2 regions of the Pseudooceanicola algae genome follow, and region 2 is predicted to be linked to the other one. Evidence: riboswitches for the same ligand, from Rfam matches in the RefSeq annotation. Region 2 holds a riboswitch; the other holds the start of a gene.
What was found. Region 2 has a riboswitch for cobalamin ahead of PSAL_RS12295 (TonB-dependent receptor plug domain-containing protein). Riboswitches for the same ligand answer to the same signal wherever they lie in the genome.
Positions count from the first base shown of each region.

Region 1: linked by a shared signal. The riboswitch ahead of PSAL_RS11435 (CbtB domain-containing protein) and the one ahead of PSAL_RS12295 (TonB-dependent receptor plug domain-containing protein) in region 2 are both predicted to bind cobalamin.

Region 1 covers NZ_CP060436.1:2,439,496-2,449,229, reverse strand. Annotated here, with positions in the region: gene PSAL_RS11450 (DUF1636 family protein) at 1-84, shown strand, start outside; gene PSAL_RS11445 (hypothetical protein) at 118-651, opposite strand; gene PSAL_RS11440 (CbtA family protein) at 767-1,468, opposite strand; gene PSAL_RS11435 (CbtB domain-containing protein) at 1,472-1,654, opposite strand; cobalamin riboswitch at 1,694-1,913, opposite strand; gene PSAL_RS11430 (chromosome segregation SMC family protein) at 2,128-5,583, shown strand; gene PSAL_RS11425 (lytic murein transglycosylase) at 5,714-6,889, opposite strand; gene cbiB (adenosylcobinamide-phosphate synthase CbiB) at 6,970-7,890, opposite strand; gene cobD (threonine-phosphate decarboxylase CobD) at 7,887-8,849, opposite strand; gene PSAL_RS11410 (DUF1636 family protein) at 8,846-9,241, opposite strand; gene PSAL_RS19345 (DNA-binding transcriptional response regulator) at 9,454-9,734, shown strand, end outside.
Region 2 covers NZ_CP060436.1:2,622,831-2,632,564, reverse strand. Annotated here, with positions in the region: gene PSAL_RS12325 (bifunctional protein-serine/threonine kinase/phosphatase) at 1-874, shown strand, start outside; gene PSAL_RS12320 (cyanase) at 897-1,097, shown strand; gene PSAL_RS12315 (isopenicillin N synthase family dioxygenase) at 1,122-2,075, opposite strand; gene PSAL_RS12310 (SCO family protein) at 2,585-3,160, opposite strand; gene PSAL_RS12305 (DUF1775 domain-containing protein) at 3,192-4,172, opposite strand; gene PSAL_RS12300 (hypothetical protein) at 4,260-4,637, opposite strand; cobalamin riboswitch at 4,904-5,109, shown strand; gene PSAL_RS12295 (TonB-dependent receptor plug domain-containing protein) at 5,236-7,128, shown strand; gene PSAL_RS12290 (ABC transporter substrate-binding protein) at 7,103-7,972, shown strand; gene PSAL_RS12285 (FecCD family ABC transporter permease) at 8,004-8,987, shown strand; gene PSAL_RS12280 (ABC transporter ATP-binding protein) at 8,984-9,734, shown strand, end outside; gene PSAL_RS12275 (adenosylcobinamide amidohydrolase) at 9,733-9,734, shown strand, end outside.

The sequences.
Region 1 (9,734 bases), 180 kb from region 2:
CGCGCCGCGCCGAAGGGCCGGATCGAGGACGCCCGTCCGATGGGCGCGTTGCGCCATTGCCTGATCGGCCGGATCCCGGCGTGATCCGGGGCTTGGGGGCAGCAGGCGGGGCATCGGTTACTTGACCACCAGGCTGTGCCAGGCTTCCACCGGTGTGCCATCTTGGGTCAGCGGCTGGTGGTTGTTTGCGTTCAGGGTCACGCGGATCGTGACCTGCTTGCCGGGATCAAGGCCGGTCAGGTTGATCCAGGGCCCATAGGCGCGGGCCATCTTTTCCCCATCCACGTAGACATGGGCATGACCTTCGCCCGTCTTCGGCATGGTGTTCACCGCGTTGGGCGCAAAGCGGAAATCCGTGGTCAGGATATGCAGGTTCACGCTGCCTTCGCCTTCGGCAAAGGCCTCGAAATCGACGCTGACGGGGGCGCCGTTCTCGGCCGTATCGGAATGGTCATGGGGCATCATCGGGGACATGCCGGCCGGAGCGGCGGCGGGCGTGATGTCTTCGGGGGCGGCGGGGGGGGCGGTGACGTGGTGGCCCTCGTGACTGGCGTGGTCATGTCCCGACGGCAGGGGGCCGGCCGAGATCAGAAAGCCGAAGCCGGCGCCGAAGAACAGCCCGATGATCAGCATGAGAAACTGGTTTTTCATATCGTATCGGATCCTTGAAGGTCGGTTGGACGGCGCGCAGTGGCACGCACCGTCCTTTCAGAGGCGGGCAGGACGATGGGTGTTCTGCGAAGGCGCCAGAGCGACTGGCGCGCAGTCAGGCGGCCGCACGGGCTGCGCCGCTTGCCGTCTCGCGCTGCCAGAAGTGGCCGGCGAAAAGACCCGTCAGCACCCAGGCGGCAAGGCCGACGCCAAGCGCGCGGCTGGCGAAATGGCTGCCAAGCTCCGGCGGGACCGGGCCGATGAAGACATCGGGTTCCGGCGCGCCGATCACCTGCGGGGCCAGCAGCAGCAGGACCGCGATGCCCCAGGCCACGGGACCCTTGCCAAAGGCGACCAGCCAGAGCGCTGCCCCCGTAGCCACCACCGTGCAGCCCCACCAGATCTGGCGTTGCAGCAGGTCGGCGGCGGCGACGCCGGGCAGTTCCGGCGGCAGGCCGAAGGCGGGGGCCATATGAACGGTGACAAAGCCCGCGATGCCCCAGAGGATCCCGTGCCGGCCGTCGATGGTCGCGCCGTGACGGTCCTGCGCGATGGACATGAAGGCCACCAGCGCGAGCGCATAGGCGACATAGACCAGCGCCATGAACAGCACGCTCAGCCCGTTGCGGACCATGTCGAAGGGCCCAAGATCCTGATGGGCGCTGACCGCTTCGGCCCCGAAATGGACAAGGGTGCCGCCCTCGTAAAGCTCGGCATGAAGCAGGACGGGCTCGACGAACACGAGTTGCAACGCCGCGGCGATCAGCCCGGCGAGGAAGCCAGCGAACAACGCGCTGGTAAAAATTTTGCTGAACATGGCTTAGTGGCAGGGAAAGCCGGTTGCGTGACGCACGTCATGGGCCGCGTCATGCAGCGTTTCCGCATGCGAGAAGCCGGCGATCATGACCACGGAAGCGCCAATGAGGATGGCTGCTACCGGCGCCAGGAGGCTGGAAGTATTCTTGGCGCCGACGGTTGTCGTCTGCTGGACCTGGGTCGTCATGTTTGTACTCTCCTTCACCGTCACACCCGACGGTTTGCGTTGGTTTCCACATGTACGGCCGGTCTCCTGGCTGACGGCTCTGGCGCGGAACTGGCCTTCCCGGGCGAACCCAGTGGCGTTTCAGTCCCGCTTGCCGCGTCACAGTCGCGGGGGCGGCTGCGGCTATCGGGCCCCTGCATGGGTCGCCCGTTCCGCATTCCCGTTTCACCCCCAGGGCGCTTTGCGCCCGGTCGGGGGAACCGTACCGGCTTAGTGGTGCCCATTGCCCGACCCGCCGTCAAGGCGAATCGCGGGGCCGGCGCGGGCGAAAGCGCGCCTGCGGCAGCGGAGATTGCGGGGCGGGTGAGCAATATCTTGTGGAAAAGTGCTGAAACGCTACCGTATGCTGCGGTGTCTTCGTTGACAGGCCGCAGTTGGGTCCGCAGAGTCGGGACCATACTCGGAATCATCACAACCCGTGAAAGGCTCAGGCTTTGCACTTTTCCCGCATCAGGCTCACCGGCTTCAAAAGCTTTGTCGACCCGACCGACCTGATCATCCACGACGGGCTGACCGGCGTTGTCGGGCCGAACGGCTGCGGCAAGTCCAACCTGCTGGAGGCCCTGCGCTGGGTCATGGGGGAAAACCGCCCGACTGCCATGCGGGGCGGCGGGATGGAGGACGTGATCTTTGCCGGGGCCGCCACCCGCCCGGCGCGGAACTTTGCCGAGGTCAGCCTGCATATCGACAACCGCAACCGGCTGGCGCCACCGGGGTTCAACGACGAAGACCAGATCGAGATCGTGCGCCGGATCACCCGCGACGTGGGCAGCGCCTACAAGGCCAATGCGCGCGACGTGCGGGCGCGCGATGTGCAGATGCTTTTCGCGGATGCCTCGACGGGCGCGCATAGTCCGGCGCTGGTGCGTCAGGGGCAGATCAGCGAGCTGATCAACGCCAAACCCAAGAACAGGCGGCGCATTCTGGAAGAGGCGGCGGGGATCTCGGGCCTTTATCAGCGTCGCCACGAGGCCGAGCTGAAGCTGAAGGGGGCCGAACAGAACCTGCTGCGGGTCGACGACGTGATCGAACAGCTGGCTCAGCAATTGGCGACGCTGGACCGTCAGGCGCGGCAGGCGGCGCGCTATCGGGCCATCGGTACCGATCTGCGGCGCGCCGAGGGCATGTTGCTTTATCGGCGCTGGCGCGAAGCGGACGAGGCGCGCAATGCCGCGCTGACCGAATTGCGTACCCGTTCCACCGCCGCCTCGGCCGCCGAACGTGCCGCGCGCGAGGCCGAGGCTGCCCGCGCCACCGGCGAAGAAGGCCTGCCGCCGCTGCGCGAGGATCAGGCCATCGCTGCCGCCATCCTGCAACGCCTGATCGTCGAGCGGGATTCGCTGAAGGAACAGCAGGACCGCGCGGCCCAGACCATCGTGACGCTGAAATCCCGGATCGAGCAGCTTGTGCGCGACCGGGAACGCGAAGCCGGGCTCAACAAGGATGCGGGCGAGACCATCGAACGGCTCGACTGGGAAGCGCGCGAAATCGCCAAGGCCCATGACGGCCATCCCGACCGGCTGGCCGAAGCGGCGGAATTGTCGCAAGAGGCCGCCTCGGTCCTGACAGAGCGCGAAGCGGACCTGTCGCAGCTGACCGAAGACGTCGCCCGCCTGTCGGCCCGCCACCAATCGGCGCATCGACTGCTGGAGGACAGCCGCAAGACCCTGGCGCGCAGCGAAGCGCAACAGGGCGAAGCCCGCGCTGCGGTCTCTGCCGCCCGGGACAGTGCCGAACTGGCCGGCGAAACCTTCGAGGAGGCGGTCGAGGCCGAAGACATGGCACGCGAAGCCGCTGAAGCCGCCGAAGAGGCCCTGTCGGCAGCCGAAGATGCCCGCGCGGATGCGCAATCCGAAGAGGCCGACGCCCGTGCCGCCCGTGCCTCGGCAGAAGGCGAAGTGAATGCGCTTGATGCCCAGGTCCGCTCATTGGCGCGGCTGGTCGATCGCGAGGCGGGGGATGGCAAGCAGATCCTCGACAGCCTGCGGGTCGATCCCGGCTTCGAGAAGGCTCTGGGTGCGGCGCTGGCCGATGACCTGAAGGCGCCGCTGGTGGCAGGCGACGGGCCCTCGGGCTGGGTCGATCTACCGGGTTACGACAGTGCGCAGGCCTTGCCCGACGGGGCCGCGCCGCTGTCGGATCATGTCACGGTGCCGGGCGTGCTGGGGCGCCGGATCGCCCAGATCGGGCTGGTCGATGCAGCGACGGGCGCGACCCTTCAGGCGGCGCTGAAACCGGGTCAGCGGCTGGTCACGCGGGATGGCGACCTTTGGCGCTGGGACGGCTACCGCGCCTGGGCCGAAGACGCGCCCTCGGCCGCCGCGCTGCGGCTGCAACAGATGAACCGGCTTGCCGAACTGCGCGGTGAACTGGCCGAGGCCGAGGCCCGCGCCGAAGACGCCCGTGCCACCCACGAAGGCCTGTCGGCGCGCCTTGCCGACCTGTCGGCGGCGGACAAGGCCGCCCGGCAGGCCCGCGCCGAAGCCGACCGCGGCCTGGCCGAAGCGGCTCGTCGCCTCAGCCGCGCCGAGGCCGATCGCAATCTTGCGGCCAGCAAGCTGGAATCTCTCGGGCTGGCGGTGGCGCGTCACGAAGACGAAGCCATGGCCGCGCGGTCTCAGGTCAAGGATGCCGAAAAGGCTGTGGCGGGGCTCGAGAACCTTGAAGACGCCCGCGCGGCGATTGAACAGATCCGCATGGCTGTGGAAGCCGCGCGGATGGCGATGATGTCCCGCCGCGCTGCCCATGACGAGATCCGCCGCGAAGGCGAGGCGCGCACCAAGCGTCGTCAGGAAATCACCAAGGAAGTCAGCGGCTGGCGTCACCGCCTCGACAGCGCGGACCGCCGGATCGCGGAACTGGACGAACGCCGGGAAGAGGCCGAGGATCAGCTTTACGACGCCATGGCCGCGCCGGAAGAACTGGACGCCAAACATGCCGCCCTGAGCGCCGAGATCACGACCTGCGACCGCCGCAAGACCGAGGCCACCGACAAGCTGACCGGCGCCGAGGCCGCCCTGCGCGAAGCCGTCGCCACCGAACGCGAGGCAGAGCGCCTTGCCTCGGAAGCGCGCGAGGCCCGCGCCCGCGCCGAGGCCCGCGCCGATGCCGCCGCCGAAGGCGTGACCCATGCCGCCGAACGCATCGCCGAGGCGCAGGAAATGACGCCGAAGCAGCTTCTGGAAAGCCTGGACGCAGACCCCGAGTCCATGCCCGCGTCGGACGAGATCGAGGTCGATGTGAACCGCCTGAAACGCCAGCGCGACGCGCTGGGTGCGGTCAACCTGCGGGCCGAGGAGGACGCCACCGAAGTGCGCGAGGAACACGGCACGCTGGTCACCGAAAAAGCCGACCTCGAAGAGGCGATCCGCCAGTTGCGCCACGGGATTGCCGGGTTGAACCGGGAAGGCCGCGAAAGGCTGCTGGCCGCCTTCGAAGAGGTAAATGCCAATTTCTCGACCCTGTTCCGCCATCTGTTCAACGGCGGCGAAGCCAGCCTTGTACTGGTCGAAAGCGATGACCCCCTGGAAGCCGGGCTCGAGATCATGTGCCAGCCACCGGGCAAGAAGCTGTCGACCCTGTCGCTGCTGTCGGGCGGTGAACAGACGCTGACGGCGCTGGCGTTGATCTTTGGCGTCTTCCTTGTCACACCTGCGCCGATCTGCGTGCTGGACGAGGTCGACGCGCCGCTTGATGACGCCAACGTCACGCGGTTTTGCGACCTTCTGGACGAGATGTGCCGCCGGACCAACACCCGCTTTCTGATCATCACGCACCACGCGGTGACGATGGCGCGCATGGATCGGCTGTTCGGCGTTACGATGCAGGAACAGGGCGTCAGTCAGCTGGTGTCTGTCGACCTCAAGAAGGCCGAAGCGCTGGTTGCGTGATCAGGGGGGCTCCGCCCCCACCGCCAAAGCGCTGCGCGCTTTGACGCCTCCCCCGAAGTATTTTCGGCCAGATGATAAAGAGCGCGTTTTGGTTCGCTGTTTTCTGCGGAGGCGGGACGGGTTGTTTCCCCTAGAGCCTGTTCAGAAGGTCCTGCGTCGGCCAGGCATCTGCGGGAAGGCCGAGGCGCTGTTGGACGGATTGCACGCTTTCCCGGGTCTTTTCGCCAAGGATCCCGTCGACCGCGCCGACGTCGTAGCCCATGGCGACCAGTTTGCGTTGGAGGGACAGCATGTCCTGCCCCGACAGCCCGGGTGCCGGGTTGCCAGCATCGAACACGGGTGCGCCGGAGAACCGGGTCGCGAAATAGGCGGCGGTCAGTACATAGGTGAAGCTTTGGTTCCATTCGAAGAGGGTCGAGAAATTCGGATAGGCAAGGAAGGCCGGTCCGTTGCGGCCCTGCGGCAGGATGATCGAACCGGGCAGGTTGCTGGCCTGCCATTGGCCTGACCGGGGCGTGACACCAAGGCGTTGCCAGTCGCTGGCGCCTTTGGTCGTGGTCAGGCCGGTTTGCGCCCAGTCCATCTGCGCGGGCAGGCGGATTTCCTGCAGCCAGGGTTGATTGGGCTGCCAGCCGAGGCCGCGCAGCATCTTTGCGCCTGACATCAGCGCATCCGGGGGCGAGGTTTTCAGCCGCACATGGCCGTCGCCGTCGCCATCTACCCCGTTTTCCAAGATGTCGCCCGGTAGCATCTGTACCATGCCGATTTCGCCCGCCCAGGCGCCGGTGGTGCCGCCGGGGGAAAAGTCGCCCTTTTCGTAGAGCTCCAGCGCCGCGAATACCTGAGGCCGGAACAATTCCGGGCGCCGGCAATCGTGCGACAGGGTGACCAGCGCGTTCAGCGTGTTGAAATCGCCCTGGAAGCCACCGTAATCTGTTTCAAAGGCCCAGAAGGCCAGAAGGATGCCGCGTGGCACGCCGTAGCTGCGCTCGATCGTGTCGAAGACAGAGGCATATTGTCGGGCCTTGGCTTGCCCCGTCTCGATCCGGTTCTGCGAGATCAGGCGCCGGGCGAAGCTGGTGAAATCCAGCTGAAAGACACCCTGGCGCCGGTCCGCTTCGAGCACCTTGGGGTCTTGCGCGACACCGGCGAAGAAGCTTTGCACCGTCGCCTGGGCATGGCCGCGTTGCATTGCTTCACTGGCAAGGCCCTGGATGAAGCCGGAAAAGCTGCCACCGCAGCTTTGCGCAAGCGCCGGGGCGGGAAGCGCCAGCGCGAGGCTGGCGATCAGGCTGCGGATGGTCATGGGTGGTCCTCCGGTGGGCAAGGGCTGGGTGCCGATTGCATGGTTGGCACGAAGGTAGCAGGCCGGAACGATCCGGCAAACTACAGGATTGCGCCGATCAGCCAGAGCAGGAGGCAGAGCGCCAGAAGCGCCGCCCAAAGCTGCCAGAGCCGGGCGCAGGCGGAGTCGATTTCGGCGGGGCCGGGGCTGCGGCTGCCCTTGGGGTGGATCCAGGCAAGCGGCTGCATTTCGCCGTGATAGGCGCGGGGACCCGACAGCGCGACGTGAAGCGCGCGGGCCATCGCCGCTTCGGGCCAGCCGGCGTTGGGAGAGCGGTGAAGGCGCGCGTCCTGTGCAATCTGTGGCCAATTGTTCAGACATCCCGAAAGAAGCGCCAGAAGCAGGGCGGTGAGTCGCGCGGGCAAAAGGTTAAGCAGATCGTCCATGCGGGCGGCTGCCCAGCCGAACTGCGCATGGCGGGGGGTGCGGTGGCCGATCATGCTGTCGGCGGTATTGATCAGCTTGTAGATCAGCATGGCCGGTAGCCCGCCGATCAGGAACCAGAAGGCCGGGGCCACGACTCCGTCCGAGGCATTTTCGGCGGCACTTTCGATGGCGGCACGGGCGACGGCAGGGACCTCGATCCCTTTGGTGTCGCGACCGACGATCCGGGCGACGGCACGCCGGCCCTGCGGCAGGGACATGCGCAGCCCGTCGGCCACGGCGCGGACATGGTCGATCAGCGATTTCTGCGCCAGCAGGATCGCGGCGACGACAAGCTGCGGCAGCCAGCCGAAAGCGGCGATCAGGCCGCCCGCAAGCCATCCCGTGACGATCAGCGCAAAAACCAGCAGCACCCCCTTGAGGCGGCGCAGGCCGCCTTGGTTGAACCGGGTGTCGGCCCAGCCGATCAACCGGCCCATCAGCACGGCCGGATGCGGCCAGCGCGCCCAGGCCCAGGCGGGTTCCCCCAGCAGGGCGTCGAGCAGCAGGGCGCAGAACAGGATAAGCGGGGTGCTCATGCCATGGCCTGTTCAAGGCGGGCGAAACCGGGTTCGGGCGGCAGGCCAAGACGGATCCAGCGGCCGGAATAGGGGAAGGTGCGGCTCCAGATCCAATGGCTTGCCAGATGGGTTTGCAGGGCTTCGGGATCGTCGCAATCGTATAGGCGAAACAGCGGTGTACCGCCGTGGATCGTGGCACCGGCGGCGGCCAGGATCGCGTCCATTCGGGCGGCGTCCCGCGTCAGGCGCGCGCGTGTTGCTTCGGCCCAGTCGGGGTCCGACAGGGCGCGGCGACCGACCTCCAGCGCCGGGCCGGAAACGGGCCATGGCCCGAGCATGTCGGCCAGCCGGGCGATCATGTCGGGAGCGGCGATGACGAAGCCGAGGCGCAGACCCGCGAGGCCCCAGAACTTGCCAAAGCTTTTCAGGATCAAGGTGTTGGGGTGGGTCGCATGGTCGACAAGGGAGCGATCCGGCGCGATGTCGCAGAAGCTCTCGTCGATCACGGTCAGCGGGCCGGCGCCGGGCAGATCGTGAAAGGCGCCGGTGGGGTTGTTGGGGTGCACAAGGACGCGGGCGGTGGCGTCGGGCCTGTCCTGCGCACTGATCTGCCAGCCGCAGCGCGCAAAGCTGGCGGCGTGCTCGTTATAGGTGGGCGCAGGGATGTGGACCGTGCCGGAAGGGGCCAGAAGCGGCAGATGCGCGATGGCGGCAGAGGCGCCGGGGACGGCGAGGATCGCGGCCTCGGAGGGGAGGGACCAGAAGCGGCGGGCGGCCTTTAGCAGGGCATCTTGCGCGGTGTGATCGGGCAGGGCTGTCCAGCTGCCAGCGGGGAAATCGGGCAGCGGGTAGGGCACTGGATTGATGCCCGTGGACAGGTCGAGCCAGTCTTCGCGCGCCCCGCCGAACCGGGCAATGGCCGCGTCCAGATTGCCGCCGTGATCGCGCGGGCCGTCGGCCTTGGGTCGAGAGGTCATGTCTTGTCGGCTTCGGCATTGGCTTCGGCGTCGGGCAGCGGCGGATGGCGGGTGACGAAATGGCCTTTGACCCCCTGCGGCCAGTCGCGGTAGGGGACCTGCCCGCTGGCGCTTTGCTGGTGCAGCAGGGCGTAGTCGGCGATGGCCTCGGCGGCTTCGGGTTCAGGCAGGAACCGCCCAAGCGTGTAGCACAGTTTCCCGGCTCCCTGAATCGCCACGTTGCAGCCCTGGTTGCAGCCCATCAGGCAGGAGACGCGCCGGGTGCGGACCCCGCGCGCCGAGGCCAGCGGTTCCAGCAGATCGGCCAGCGATTCGCCGTCCGTGGCCTGCGCGGTTTCGGCATCCCATCCTTCGGTCTTGCAGGTGTCGCAGATGGTGATCCAGGTCGTCATGCAGCTCTCCGGTAGTAGCCCGGTGACGGGCATTCGGCGCTGTTTCTAACAGAAATAGCAGAAAATCAAACTCTTAACGCCGGGGGCTTCGCGCGCGGCATTGTTAAGAGTTTGTTAGCCATTCGGCGGGATAGTAACTTAACAAACCGTAACCCCAAGTCCGTAATTGCGAGGCACGCAAAAGCCGCGTGTGAAAGGAAGAGGAGCGCCCGTTGATCGGTTACCGTAAACGCTCGATCCCCGACCACCTGGCGCCGGAAGGTCTGGGGTCGTCCCTGCCGGGCAAGGGCGGAGACGAGGCATCGGGGACTGACTGCGGCAAGGGCAATGACGATCAGGCTGCGCGTGCTGGCGGGACCGAAAACGTGGCGGGCGACGGCGGCGTTTCCGTGCCGGGGGGGCTGCCCGCTTTGGGTCCGGCGTTGCAGGGGCCCGTGCCCGGCCTGCAGACCGCCAAACTGATCGATGAAAGCGGCGCTCTTGCGGCCCGGCC
Region 2 (9,734 bases):
TGTCTTTCTTGCCAGCGATGCCGACGGGCGCCGTTTTGCCCTGAAGATCCCGGCGGGCGAGCTTGCCGCCGATGCCGAGACCCGGCGCCGTTTCGTTCTGGAGGAATGGATCGCCCGCCGGGTGACCTCGCCGCATGTGCTGGCGGTGCCGGAGCGCACCGCGCCGCGCTCGTCGCTTTACGTGGTCACGGAATATGTCGACGGCCAGACCCTGCGGCAGTGGATGACCGACACGCCGGCCCCCTCGCTTGGCGTCGTGCGCGACCTGCTGGGGCAGATCGCCGCCGGGCTGCGCGCGCTGCATCGCCGCCAGATGATCCATCAGGACATCCGCCCCGAGAACATCATGATCGACCGCGAGGGGCTGGTGAAGATCATCGACCTCGGCTCTGCCACCGTTGCAGGGGTGGAAGAGGCCGCGCCCGGCACTCTGGGCGAGATGCCCGGCACACTGCAATATACCGCCCCCGAATACCTGAGCGGCGATGTGGTCAGCTGGCGGTCGGACCAGTTCGCGCTTGGCGTCATCGCCTATGAAATGTTGACCGGTCGGCTGCCCTACGGCGCGCAGGCGTCCCGGGTCACCAGCCGCGCCGATCAGCGCCGCCTGCGCTATCGCCCGGCGCGGGATGACGACAGCAGCGTGCCCGACTGGATCGACTTGGCGTTGCGCCGTGCGCTGCATCCCGATCCCCTGCGCCGCTACGATGCGCTGTCTGAATTCTGTGCCGACCTCGCCCGCCCCGGCGCCGGCTGGACCGCACAGGCACACCGGCCGCTGATCGAACGCCATCCTTTGCGTTTCTGGCAGGGGCTGTCTGCGGTGCTGGCGATACTTTGCCTGATCCTGGCGATCCAACTCGCTTCGCAATGACCACCAAACAGGGAGACGACCCATGAAGGACCTTGCCGAGATCACCTTGCTGGAAAAGGAAGACGTCACCGCGCTGATCATCGCCTCCAAACGGGCGGCGGGCCTGACCCGGGCGGGGATTGCCGAGGCAATCGGCATGTCGGTCACCCGCGTGCCCAGCCCCAAGGGCGACCGGGTGCAGGTGACAATGTCGGGCAAGTATCTGGCCTTCAATTCCTGGTAAGGGCTTTCAAGTCCCGGCCGCCTGTCAGCTGTTCGCGGCAGCGAACTTGCCCATCAGGTAGGGGCCCGACACCGCCGTTTCCGCGCCATCCCCGGCCAGGGGACGGATTTCTGCGTGCCAGTTCGGCTGGTGGAAGAAGGCCAGCGACATACGCCGCTGCCGGGCCTGTTCCGGCGGGGTCACCACGCGGTGCAGGGTCGAAACCCATTGCCCCCCGGTCCAGAGCGTCATCAGGTCGCCGATATTGATCACGAAGGCCCCTTCGACCGGCGGGACCGGGCGCCAGACCTGTTGCGGCGTCAGGATCTCGAGCCCGCGTGAGCCGGGTTCGGGCAGCAGGATAGTCAGCGATCCGTAGTCGGTATGTGCCCCGGCGCGCAGTTGGCCAGCCTGCGGCGGCCTGTCCTGACCCGGATAATTCAGGGCCCGCAGCGCCGAAATCGGCTGGTCGATGACCCCGGCAAAGTGGTCTTCGGGCAGGTCCAGCGCCACGGCAAAGACCTGCATGATCCGCGCGGCGAGCTGCTCCATCTCGGAGTAATAGGCTTCCCAGGCGGCGCGGAACCCTTCTGGCGCGGCGGGCCAGGGGGTGGGCGCATAGCAGAAGGCCAGCGCATCGGGGTCGGTTTCGCCGGGTGGGATCGTCAGCGGCCCGCCGTTGAAGCTTTCCTTCAGGTCGGGGGGCGTGTCCTCGCCGCGCGATTTTGCCAGCGCTTCCGTGCCGGGACCGAGATAGCCATAGGGCGCGCCCGGCGCCGGGGCCAGTGCCTGCTTTTCCGCGACGCCCTGATCGAAGAAGGCCTGAAGGCAGGTCCAGATGCCCCGGATCGCGGTGTCGGGTACACCGTGATTGGTGACCGCCAGGAACCCGGTTTCGCGGCAGGCGCGGTCGACCTCGGCCCCGATGCGGGCACGCGTCGGGGCGTCTGCGGCAAGGAACGCCCCGAGGTCGATCAGGGGGAAATCGGTTTCAGCCATTGGCGCGGTTCCTTCTTTAAGATTGCGCCAAGGTCGGGCAGGCGGGCGAACAAGTCAATCGGCCGGGCCGCCGGCCCATGTATCGGAAATTGCGTCGTTCAGGTGCCCGGCCCCGGGCCGATGGTGCCATTGGTTTCAGGCAGGATCGCATCGCTCATCAGCGGCGCGGGATCGTCTTCGCCGAAGTAATTCCAGGCCAGCGCCACCCCGACGAACCCGATCCCGAGACCGGGGTCCCGGCCGCGAAAATCGCGCTGCCGCCGCCCCTGAAGACAAGTCAGAACGTGCCGAAAAGTTGTGCTGCAAGTTACTTCTTCATGACCGTGCCCTCAAATATCGGACGTATCTTTACGCAAGGAGACCTCTCAGGGCTGTAAATCGTCAACTGGGACCTTGGCCCCGTGACGCGGCACCCTCGGGATGCAGAAAGGCCCGCATCCCAACGGAGGCGGGCCTTTTATGTTTTCCGGGGCCTGGCGGCCGGTTCAGTTGGCGCGCGTAGTCGCCGGTCAGGAGGCGCGCAGGCTGTGGATCTTGTCCATGACGCGCTCGTATTCCTCCTGGTAGCCGATCACGCCGTAGTAGTCGCCATTGCTGTCGAACAGCAGGATCGAGGTCGAATGGCTCATGGTGTAGTCGCCATTCTCCAGCGGGACCTGGCTGGCGTAGATCCGGAAGGACCGGATCGCCTTGTCGACTTCTTCGCGGCTGCCGCTGAAACCGGTCAGGCCCGGCGCCCAGGAGACATATTCGTCGATCAGTTCCGGCGTGTCGCGTTCGGGATCGACGGTGATGAAGGCCGTGCGCAGGGGCTCTTCGCCCGCGCCGATCAGTTCCTCCTGCCAGGTGGCGATATCGCCCAGGGTGGTCGGGCAGACCTCGGGGCAATGGGTGAAGCCGAAGAAGATCGCCGTTGGCGCTCCCTTCAGGCTGTCTTCGGTAAAGGTGGTGCCATCGGCGGCGACCAGGGTGTAATCGCCGTGGCCCAGTTCACCCGCGACATCGCGGGTGATCCGGGGTTCGATCACCCGGACCCAGAGCAGGGCAAGCACCGCCAGCAGGGCCAGGGCCCAGGAGGCGATCATGATGATTTTCCGGGTGCTCAATTGCATTGTGTTACTCCGTATGGCCGCTGTGGGAATGTGCCGCCCCGGCGTTGATCTTGCGGATTTCCAGCGGCAGTTCAACGGTCCCGGCCTTTTCGAAGGTCAGGGTGGCGGTGACGGTATCGCCTTCGGTCAGCGGGCCGGTGAGGTCCATGAACATCAGGTGAAAGCTGCCGGGTTTCAGGCTGACGGTTTCACCGGCGGGGATTTCCAGCCCGTCGGGCAGTGGGCCCATCTGCATGACATCGCCCTGCATGACCATCTCGTGGATCTCGCTGTGCCCGGCCAGGGGCATCTCGACCGACAGAAGGCGGTCGGCCTCGGCGCCGGTGTTCTCGATCGTCAGGAAGCCGCCGCCGACGGGCGCATTGGGCAGGGTGGCGCGGGCAAAGCCGCCCGACAGGGTCAGGTCCCCGGCCTCTACCGTGTTGCCCATGGCGTGATCGCCGCCCGCCATGGCGCCGTGGTCATGTCCCTGGACCATGTCCCCGGCGATCAGCGTCAGCTTGGGGGCGGGGTTGGCCACACCGGCCGCGCCCGAGGTGTCGGTCCAGTCGGCGGTGCCATCGGCGCATTCCTGCAGGGCGGGGAAATACAGGACATCTCCCGTTGCAAGATCCGGCCCGAAGGACCCGGCCACGGTGAATTCGTCGTACCAGCCGTCTTCCAGATTGCCGCCGGACCAGCTGACTTCGCGCAGACCCTCGGTCATCTCGGTGCCGTGGTTGTCATATGGTGTCGCGTAGGGGCCGGTCACGACCTCAAGATCCCAGCCGGCCTTGGGCATCGGCTTGGCGGCATAGAAGCCTTCGGGCAGGGTGATGCGGACCGTCTCGGTCGCCTGGCCGTCGCAGCCATGGGGCACGCGCAGGGTGATCTTGGTCCAGGCGCCGATCGTGGCGGTCTTCTGTTCCAGCGTGGAGTGGGCCGAGGCTCCGCTGGCCATGCCAAGCAGGCCGATAAGCGGCAGAAGGGTGAATTGGGGTTTCATCTTGTCTCTCCGGTGCGGCGCGGGTCTGACCCGGCGCCGATGCGGCCCTTTGGCCGCGGCATCTGTTCTGAAAACGGTTCGGTGGTTTCAGGCCAGCGCCGGAGGTGCACGGGCCAACCGATGCGCGCGCCGCGCCGATGGCGCGATGGTCAGGTCACCCAGCGGGGCAAGCCCCATGTCGCGCGCACAGATCCCTGCGCGGCCCATATGCCCGACTTCGGGGGCTTCGGGCAGCAGGTGACAGAAGGGGCAGTGACTGGCGTGGTCATGAGCGGCGTCGCCGCAGATGTCATCGACCGGGACGCCCAGCACATAGGCGGTCTGTTCCCAGACCAGCATTGCGGGATCGGGCGCCATCTGCCGGGCCGAGGCAAAGCCCGCCAGCGCCACCACCAATGCGAGCATCATCGTCACGACCGGGGCCGGGACGATGCGGATCAGGCGAAGGGGCAGGGCGCGGATCATGGCGCCCTTCTACCCGCCCCACCCCGAAGAGGCAAAGCCCCCTCGAAGGTCAGGTGCGCAATTGCCGCAGCCCATCTGGCCGGGGTCGATCCCGCGTCGCGCCGACGTCGGGCAACAGAATGGCGACGTCGCGGCGCAGCCCGGCCGGTTTGGGTCTGTTTCGGGGGGTGGCGGGACTGCGATGGGGACTGTGGCCGAATGGCCCGACCTGCGGGGGGCCTGCGTCGCGACCTGCCGCATGGCTTGCCTCCGGTGCGGAACTCCACTAATCCTCGGTGCGCTTCGGTCCGGGCTCAGCCCGGTGAATAGGGAACGCGGTAAGGGGGGAACCCCAATTCCGCGACTGCCCCCGCAACTGTAGGCGGAGAGCGAAGCCGGACAATGTCACTGCCCGCAGACCCCTGCGTGGTGGGAAGACCCGGCCAAGCATCGACCCGCAAGTCAGGAGACCTGCCGAAGCCGATCACCCGTTCCGGGCGCGGGGAGCGTCAGGGGCAACGGACCTTCCGTCGTGGTGACAGCCAACCGTCCGGCCGGGGATTACCCGCCGGGCTTCCTGTGACTGTCGCGCCTGTTTGTGGGCGCGGGAAGGATAGCTATGACACGACATTTCCCGGCAGCCCTGCCCGGCTGCCCTCGATTCATCCCGGTTTTTGCTGTTGCATCGCGGCGGCCTGTAGCGGCCACGCTTCCGGTTCTGGCCTGCCTTCTGGCCGTGCCCGCCGCCGCGCAGGAGGTCACCCCGCTGGCCCCGATCACGGTCACCGCCAACCGCGGCGAAACCGAGACCGCCCGCAGCGGCGCCACCGTCGAGATCGTCTCGCAGGACGACCTTGAACAAGCCGGCGACATCCGCCTTGTCGATTACCTGGCCACGCTGCCGGGGCTCAGCCTGACCACCGCCGGGGGCATCGGCAATGCCACCACCCTGCGCATCCGCGGCGCGGGCGGGGCCTATTTCGGCGTCTATGTCGACGGGATCGACGTGAACGACCCCTCGGCGGCGCAGATCTCGTTCAACTTCGGCTCGCTGACCACCGCCGATATTTCGCGGGTCGAGGTGCTGAAGGGCGCGCAATCGGCGCTGTATGGCTCCGAAGCGATTGCCGGCGTGATCTCGATCAGCACCAACCGGGCCACCGAACCGGGCCTGAGCCAGAGCTACGCGCTGGAATATGGCAGCTACAACACCCGGCAGTTGTCTCTCAATCAAAGCTACATGGGCACGCGTGGCACCTATGCGCTGTCCCTGTCGCATATCGAAACAGACGGCTATTCCTCGGCGGACGAGAACGACGGCAATACCGAAGCCGACGGGCATGAAGGCACGCGGCTGAACCTGACCGGCGAATATGACCTGACCGATGCGCTGACCTTCGGCGGCGCGGCCTTCTGGCAGAAGACCGAGACGGAATACGACGAATACACCAGCGGCCCGGTCGACGGCAGCCCGGACGAGGTGACCAAGGCGACCTCTTACGGGTTGCGCGGCTTCCTGCGGTTCGACGGGGCGATCCTGGAACAGGAAATCTCGGCGCAGTATTACCGGATCGACCGGGAAAGCCGGGGCACCAATACCTGGGGCGCCTCCTATTACCCCAACCTCGGCATCCGCAAGTCGCTGGCCTATGCGGCCTCGATGGATCTCAGCAATGCCTTCACCCTGGCCTTCGGTGCGGATGCGACGCGGGAAACCTATGACGGCGATACCTTCGTGGCCGAAACCGACCAGCTGGGCGCCTACGCCGAAGGCCAATGGGCCCCGAGCGAAACCTTCGACCTGGTGGCCTCGGTCCGGCACGACGATCATTCGGTCTTTGGCGGCGAAACCACTGGCCGGCTGGCGGCAGCCTGGCGTCCCCGGTCCGACGTGACCCTGCGGGCTTCGGCGGGCACCGGGTTCCGCACCCCGTCGCTTTATGAACTCTACGATCCCTGGTACGGCAACAGCGACCTGCAGCCCGAAACCTCGAAAAGCTACGACCTGGGCGTGGAAAAACGGCTGGGCGAAAGCGGTTTCGTCAAGGCGACGCTGTTCCGGATGGAGATAACCAACCTGATCGACTGGGTCGGCAGCGGCTATACCCAGGTGGAAGGCGAAAGCACCATGCAGGGGGTTGAACTGTCGGGGGGCTGGCGGCTGAGCGAGACGCTGCGCCTTGATACCAGCTATACCTACACCGATGCCGAAGATGCCTCTGGCGCGCGCCTTGACCGGGTGCCGCGCAATGAACTGGCGCTGCGGCTGGCGGCGGACCTGACGCCGCAACTGCGCGGCGGGCTGGTCGTGCGCCGGGTGTCGGATCACCTGGACAGCGGTACGCCGTTGCCGGACTACACGCTTGTGGACGTGACGCTTGGTTACGATATTGCAAAGGACAGAGAGATCTACCTGCGCATCGTCAACCTGCTGGACGAGGAATACCAGACCGTGCGCGGCTATGGGCAAAGCGACAGGGCGTTCTATGTCGGCATTCGCGGCAATTTCTAGGCCATTGAGGGCGGCGGTGTCCAGGGGCACCGCCGCTCTGACCGTCGTTCTGGCGGCTTTGCTGGCGTCCCATGCCGTCCCGGCGGCGGCAGAGGCACCTGCGCGGGTCGTGTCGATCAACCTCTGCACCGATCAGCTGGCCATGCTGCTGGCGGCACCGGGGCAGCTGGTTTCGGTGTCGGACCTGTCGCGGGAACCGCGCAGTTCCGCCATGGCGCAGCAGGCGCTGGACTATCCGATCAACCATGCCGGCGCCGAGGAAATCTGGCTCCTGCAGCCCGATCTTGTGCTGGCCGGCTCCTATACCTCCCGCGCCACGGTCTCCATGCTGCGTCGCCTTGGCCGGGAGGTGGTCGAGGTGCGGCCGGCCTACAGTCTGGACGACATCCGGGATCGCATCACACAGGTCGGGGCAGCGCTTGGGCGCGACGCGGCGGCGGCAGACCTGATTGCCGATTTCGATGCCCGGCTCGACGCCCTGCGGGTGCAGACCACCCGGAATCCAACGGCGGCGATCTATTACGCCAATGGCTATACCACCGGCGACCGCACGCTTGCGGGGCAGATCCTGATGGCCGCCGGGTTCGAAAACATCGCCGGGGACATGGGCGGCGGGCATCTGCCGCTGGAACGCCTTGTCATGGCCCGTCCGGAGGCGCTGATCACCGGTTCACCCTACCCCGGTGCCTCGCGCTCCGAAGAAATCCTGCGGCATCCGGCGGTTGCCGCCCTGCGCGATCAAAGCGCGCTGCGTGTCGTGGCCGACCGCGACTGGCTATGCGGCACGCCGCATGTGCTGAAGGCGGTTGCGGCCCTGGCCGAATTCCGAAAGCAGGTCCCATGATGCGGCGCCCTGCCATGACCCGGAGCCTTCCGTGAAGGCCCCCGTGCGGCTGCTGCTGCCGCTGGTGATCCTGTTGGCGCTGGTCTCGCTCAGCCTGGGGCCGGCGGGGCTCGGGCTGGGGGAAAGCCTGCGCGCGCTGGTCCTGGGTGGCGATGGCCCGGCGGTCATGGTGATGCGCGAAATCCGCCTGCCACGGGTGCTGCTGGCGGTGATGATCGGCGCCTCGCTGGGGCTGTCGGGGGCGGCGATGCAGGGGTTCCTGCGCAATCCGCTGGCCGAGCCTGGGATCATCGGGGTGTCCGGCTCGGCCGCCTTCGGGGCAGTACTGGCCCTGCAGACCGGCTTTGCGGGTCTGTTCGCGCTGGCCCTGCCGCTGACCGCGCTGGCTGGGGCGCTGGTGGCGGTGCTGCTGCTGGTGACGCTGGCCGGGCCGCGCGGCGGGTCACTGACACTGATCCTTGCCGGAATCGCGATTTCGGCCATGTCGGGGGCGCTGACATCGCTGGTGCTGAACCTGTCGCCCAATCCCTATGCCGCCGGAGAGATCGTGTTCTGGATGATGGGATCCCTTGCCGACAGGTCGATGACCCATGTCTGGCTGGCGCTGCCCTTCACATTGCTCGGATGGCTTCTGCTGGCCCGTTCGGCCCGCGGGCTCGAGGCGCTGACCCTGGGCGAAGATGCTGCCGAAGGGCTGGGTATCGACCTGACCCGGCTGCGCTGGCAGGTGGTGCTGGGCACGGCGGCGGCGATCGGGGCGGCGACGGCGGTGGCCGGGGTCATCGGCTTCATCGGATTGGTGGTCCCGCATCTGTTGCGCCCTCTGATTGGTGGGCGACCGGGCCGCTTGCTGGGCGTCTCGGCCCTTGGCGGGGCGGCGATGCTGCTGATGGCCGATATCTCGGTGCGGGTGATCGCGCCGGACCGCGACCTGAAGCTGGGTGTGCTGACGGCCCTCATCGGCGCGCCGTTCTTCCTGCGCCTGCTCTGGCAATTGCGAAAGGAACGCGCATGAGCCTGCTGCGGATCGAGGAACTGAGCGTGGAGCTGGGCGGCCGCCCGGTCTTTTCAAAGCTGTCGCTGGATATCCGTCCGGGCGAGATGGTCGGCCTGATCGGGCCGAACGGCGCGGGCAAGACGACCCTGATGCGCGCGGCCCTGGGCCTGTTGCCGGCCCTGGGCGAAAGCTCTCTTGCGCGCATGGCGCCTCTGGCCCGCGCCCGCGCGGCCGCCTGGCTGCCCCAGCAACGCGAAATCGCCTGGCCGGTCAGCGTGGCGGATCTTGTGGCGCTTGGCCGCCTGCCCCATGGCGGGGACGGCATCGGCGCCGTGGATCGCAAGGCGGTGGAATCCGCGCTGGAACGCATGGCGCTGGGGCCGCTGCGTGACCGCGACGCGACCCGGCTGTCGGGCGGCGAACAGGCCCGCGCCCTGATCGCCCGTGCCCTGGCTCAGGAATCCCCGCTGTTGCTGGCGGATGAACCGATTGCCGGTCTCGACCCGGCGCATCAGATCGCGGTGATGGAGGTCTTTTCCGATCTCGCCCGTGATGGCCATGGCGTGCTTGTCTCCTTGCACGACCTCGGTCTGGCCGCGCGCCATTGCGACCGGCTGATCCTGCTGGCCGAGGCGACGATCCTGGCCGATGGTCCCCCGGCCGAGGTGCTGACGCCGGACCTGCTGGCCCGCGCCTTCCAGATCTCGGCCTTTCACGAACAGACCCCCGACGGCCCGGTCTTTCAGGCGCTGCGCGTGCTGAAAT